Regions from separate parts of the Streptomyces sp. NPDC058674 genome, predicted to be linked through region 2. Evidence: riboswitches for the same ligand, from Rfam matches in the RefSeq annotation. Region 2 holds a riboswitch; the other holds the start of a gene.

Region 1 (2,380 bases), on a different contig from region 2:
GTCAGCTCGTGCCCGTACAGCGGCATGCCCGCCTCCAGGCGCAGCGTGTCGCGGCAGGACAGGCCGGCCGGGACCAGTCCGGCGCCCGCGCCCGCCTCGGTCAGCGCCTGCCACAGCTCCACGGCGTGCGCGGGGGAGACGAACAGCTCGAAGCCGTCCTCGCCGGTGTATCCGGTACGGGCGATCAGCGCGGGCACGCCCGCGACGGTGCCCGGCAGGCCCGCGTAGTACTTCAGCCCGTCGAGGTCGGCGTCGGTCAGCGACTTCAGGATGCCGGGGGACTCCGGCCCCTGCACCGCGATCAGCGCGTACGCGTCGCGGTCGTCGCGGACCTCGGCGTCGAAGCCGGCCGCGCGCTCGGTGATCGCGTCGAGGACCACCTGGGCGTTGGAGGCGTTGGCGACGACCATGTACTCGCTCTCGCCGAGGCGGTAGACGATCAGGTCGTCGAGGATGCCGCCGTCCTCCCGGCAGATGTGCGTGTAGCGGGCGCGGCCGACGCCGACCGTGGAGATGTTGCCGACCAGCGCGTAGTCCAGCACCTTCACGGCCTCCGGGCCGGTCAGGGTGATCTCGCCCATGTGGGACAGGTCGAAGAGACCGGCCCGGGTGCGTACGGCGTTGTGCTCGTCGCGCTCGCTGGCGTACCGCAGCGGCATGTCCCAGCCCGCGAAGTCGGTCATGGTCGCACCGAGGGAACGGTGCAGCGCATCGAGGGCGGTCAGACGGGGGGCAGTGCTCATGGGTGTGGCTCCCGAGTCCCAGGGCATGACATGACGAGGAGGGTCCTCCCCATCTGTCATCGGAACCTGAGAGGTTCGCCGAGAGTTCCTCGGCTTGCACCTTGGGTGGAGCTGTCGAACAGCTCGCTTTTCAGATCTGCCTCATCCACGCGGTACGGGGCCTGAGAGATTCAAGGGAGGTACTTGCTCCTTCGGCGCCCGCGCACGGCCTTGCGGCGTGCCGGGACTCTCCCGCGCGGATTCAAGCGGCCGGTATGCAGTTGGTCCAGATGGCGCACATCATTGCACGCCACCGCGGTGATCGGGCGTGGGGCCCCGAAAGTCCGTGCGGGGCCCGAGCGGCCCGAGCGGCCCGACCGGAACCGGGACCATCGGATTACCGTCTCTTTACACTCAGTGGGCAAGGGTCCTGGCGACCCGATTCGGGGGAGGCGAACACTGTGCGGAGATTCGGAGCGGCGGCGGCAGCGATCGTGGAGGAGGTGCCGGCGCAGCGGCGCGAGCGGGTGCGCGGCGGCGCCGCGCCGATGGGTCCCGTACGGGACCTGCGCGGGCCGGCGGTGCGCGGTCCCCGGCGGCTCGGCTTCGCCGCGGGCGACATCGTCGTGGTGTCCGGCCTGCCCGGCGGCGGCAAGAGCACCCTGATCAAGCGGGCGGCCGCCGAGGGCGGCTCCGTCGACTCCCAGGACACCCGCGAGCGCTGGGAGCGCCGGATGCCCGGGGCCCTGCCGTACGGCGCGTACCGGCCGCTGGTCCGCGCCGCGCACTACTGGGGGCTGTGGCGGATCCTGCGCTCCGGCGCCTCGGTGGTCGTCCACGACTGCGGCACCCAGACCTGGGTGCGGCGACTGCTCGCCGCGGCGGCGCGCCGCCGGGGCCGGGCGCTGCACCTGCTGCTCCTGGACAGCAGCCCCCAGGAGGCGCTCGCCGGGCAGGAGGCCCGGGGCCGGCGCGTGTCGGCGTACGCCTTCTCCCGCCACCGGGGCGCGGTGGCCCGCCTGCTGCGCGACGCGGAGGGCGGCCGCCCCCCGGCCGGCTGCGCCTCGGTGACGCTCCTGGACCGCCGCTCGGCCGCCGCGGTGACGCGGATCGCGTTCCACGGCTGAGCCCGGCAGCGGTCGCGCACCCGTCGGAGCGGCCGGATAGCCTCGGCACCAGACACCGCGGGACCACACGGAGGCAGGGCACATGCAGGGCAGCGGCTGGCCGGAGAACGAACTGGAGCAGGTGCTCGGGGCGGCGTTGGGACAGCCGGACGCCGGGGCGCGAATCCTGGAGGTGCTCGGCCGCAGCCGCGTCTGGGTGCCCCTGCCCGAGGGCGGCTCCCCCGACGCGGCGAACCTCTCGCTGCCCACCATGGACATCGCCGGGGCGGCGTACGTCCCGGTCTACAGCTCGTCATCGCAGTTCCGCTTCTGCGCCGGGCCCGCCATGGACTTCGCCGTGGCCCCCGCGGTCGAGTTCGCCCGCGGCCTGCCCCCGCAGCTGGGCATCGCCCTGAACCCCGAGGGCGCCGTCGGCGTCCCCCTCCCCCCGCAGGCCGTCGCCGAGCTCTGCCGTACCGGGCGGACCCCCCTCGACGGGCCCGTCACCGGCGGCCGCGTCCGGCTCTACGAGCCCGACTGGCAGGAGGACCC
Region 2 (2,380 bases):
AGGCGGCCCAGACGGCCTCGACGTCGGCGCGCAGGGTGGTCTCGTCACAGGAGAGGGAGACGAGGTCGGCGTCGACCTGGTGGAGGTTGACCCCGCCCTCACGGGCGGCGGCGACGACCTCGGCGGCCCTGCCGGGAACCCGGGCGGTGAGGGTGTCGAAGTAGGAGCCGTGCACCAGCTCGACCCCGCCGGCGCGCAGACCGGCGGCGAGCAGGGCGGCGTAGCGGTGGGTCCGGCGGGCGATCGTCCGCAGGCCGTCGGGGCCGTGGTAGACGGCGTACATCGCGGCCATCACGGCGAGCAGCACCTGCGCGGTACAGATGTTGCTGGTGGCCTTCTCGCGGCGGATGTGCTGCTCGCGGGTCTGGAGGGCCAGGCGGTAGGCCTTGTTGCCGTCCGCGTCCACGGAGACGCCGACGAGGCGGCCGGGCAGTGAGCGAGCGTGCTTGCCCTGGACGGCCATGTAGCCGGCGTGCGGTCCGCCGAAGCCCATCGGGACGCCGAAGCGCTGGGTGGTGCCGACCGCGATGTCCGCGCCCAGCTCGCCCGGGGAGGTGAGCAGCGTCAGGGCGAGCAGGTCCGCCGAGACGGTGACGACGGCGCCGAGGCCGTGCGCCTGGTCGATGAGCGGCTTGATGTCCCGCACGGCGCCGGACGCGCCCGGGTACTGGAGCAGCACGCCGAAGACGCCGCGCTCGGCGATCTCGGCCGGGATGCCGTCGGAGAGGTCGGCGACGACGACCTCCACGCCCGCGGGCTCGGCGCGGGTCTCGATCACCGCGATCGTCTGCGGCAGCGCGTCGGCGTCGATGAGGAAGACGCCGTTCTTGACCTTGCCCACACGGCGGGACAGGGACATCGCCTCCGCGGCCGCGGTGCCCTCGTCGAGGAGCGAGGCCCCCGAGGTCGGCAGGCCGGTGAGGTCGGCGACGACGGTCTGGAAGTTCAGCAGCGCCTCGAGGCGGCCCTGCGAGATCTCCGGCTGGTAGGGCGTGTACGCCGTGTACCAGGCCGGGTTCTCCATGACGTTGCGCAGGATCACCGGCGGGGTGAAGGTCCCGTAGTAGCCGAGGCCGATCATGGAGGTGAGGACCTGGTTGCGGTCGGCGAGCGAGCGGAGCTCGGCCAGCACCTCGGCCTCGGTGAGCGCCTCGGGCAGGTTCAGCGCCTCGGCGGTCTTGATCACATCCGGTACCGCGGCGGCGGTCAGTTCGTCCAGGGAGCCGTAGCCCACCTGGGCGAGCATCTTCGCCTGCGCCTCGACATCAGGGCCGATGTGGCGCTGTTCGAAGGGGATGCCTCGCTCCAGCTGGGAGAGCGGAATGCGGTTGGCGGTCATGTACGGAGGCCTCCTGGTCGTACGACCTGCGAGGGGCACCACGGCGCGGGCACCCGGACGGCCTCCCCCTCTGTCATCTCAACCTGAGAGTTTCACCGGGCCTCGCGGGGGTCTCCCTCGAGATCCGGCTTTCACCGTCGGTGAGGAGGGGAACCGGCACTGCGCGCCCGGTACCCGCTCCTGCTTTCCAGAGTGGCCTCGTCCGTGCGGTACGTATGCCTGAGAGATTCCGGGGAGGATTTGCTCCTTCGGCGCCTCCGCACTCACTCGTTCGGAGGACTCTCCCGCACAGGGTCGACAGCCACCACCCAGCCTACCAGCGCGGTTGCGGCCGCTTCCCGAGTGGCCTGCGATCCGGATATGCACTTCTGTAGTCATTACGGAGGAGTTGCGACCAGATGGAGGGACCGTGCAGAGCGACATCGATCCGCGCAGCCTGATCGGCCGCAAGGCGCTCGACCGCAACGGTGCCAAGATCGGCACCGTTGACGAGGTCTACCTCGACGATGCCACGGGCGTCCCGGAATGGGCCGCCGTCCGGACGGGGCTGTTCAGCCGGGACGCCTTCGTCCCGCTGGAGCCCAGCGAGCTGGTGGGCGACACCCTGCGGGTGCCCTTCGACCGCTCCCTCATCAGGGACGCCCCCGATTTCGGCGTCGGCCGGCACCTCTCGCCCGAACAGGAGCTGCAGCTCTACCACCACTACGGGCTGGACGTGACCCTCCCGTCCGAGTTCCACCAGCCGCCGCCCGCCTCCGACCAGCCCCGCGACTTCGGCCGACTGGCCGGAGACGAGGGCTGACCCGCCGGAGACGAGGGCTGCCCTCCCTTCGCCGCCGTACGCCCCTCCGCCGGCCGGGCAGGTGCCTCAGGGCCCGCCCGGCCCCTCCTCCCCCACCAGCGGCAGCGGATCGGCCGCCTCCAGCTCGGGGTCGTCCACCAGGAAGGTGCGCACCCGGCCGGGCGGAGACCCGGGCTGCTCGAACCGCACGGTCACCCGCCCGACCCCGCTGCCCTGCACCCACCCCGGCCCGTACACGG

The links. Region 2 has a riboswitch for glycine ahead of gcvP (aminomethyl-transferring glycine dehydrogenase). Riboswitches for the same ligand answer to the same signal wherever they lie in the genome.
Region 1: it holds a riboswitch for glycine, as region 2 does, so the genes downstream of both, gcvT (glycine cleavage system aminomethyltransferase GcvT) here and gcvP (aminomethyl-transferring glycine dehydrogenase) in region 2, are expected to answer to the same signal.

What each region holds. Positions count from the first base shown of each region.
Region 1 covers NZ_JBHXSC010000008.1:89,852-92,231, forward strand. Annotated here, with positions in the region: gene gcvT (glycine cleavage system aminomethyltransferase GcvT) at 1-743, opposite strand, end outside; glycine riboswitch at 884-987, opposite strand; gene ACFWU6_RS06840 (AAA family ATPase) at 1,184-1,849, shown strand; gene ACFWU6_RS06845 (enhanced serine sensitivity protein SseB) at 1,932-2,380, shown strand, end outside.
Region 2 covers NZ_JBHXSC010000080.1:15,931-18,310, forward strand. Annotated here, with positions in the region: gene gcvP (aminomethyl-transferring glycine dehydrogenase) at 1-1,339, opposite strand, end outside; glycine riboswitch at 1,537-1,636, opposite strand; gene ACFWU6_RS29505 (PRC-barrel domain-containing protein) at 1,749-2,141, shown strand; gene ACFWU6_RS29510 (DNA polymerase IV) at 2,208-2,380, opposite strand, start outside.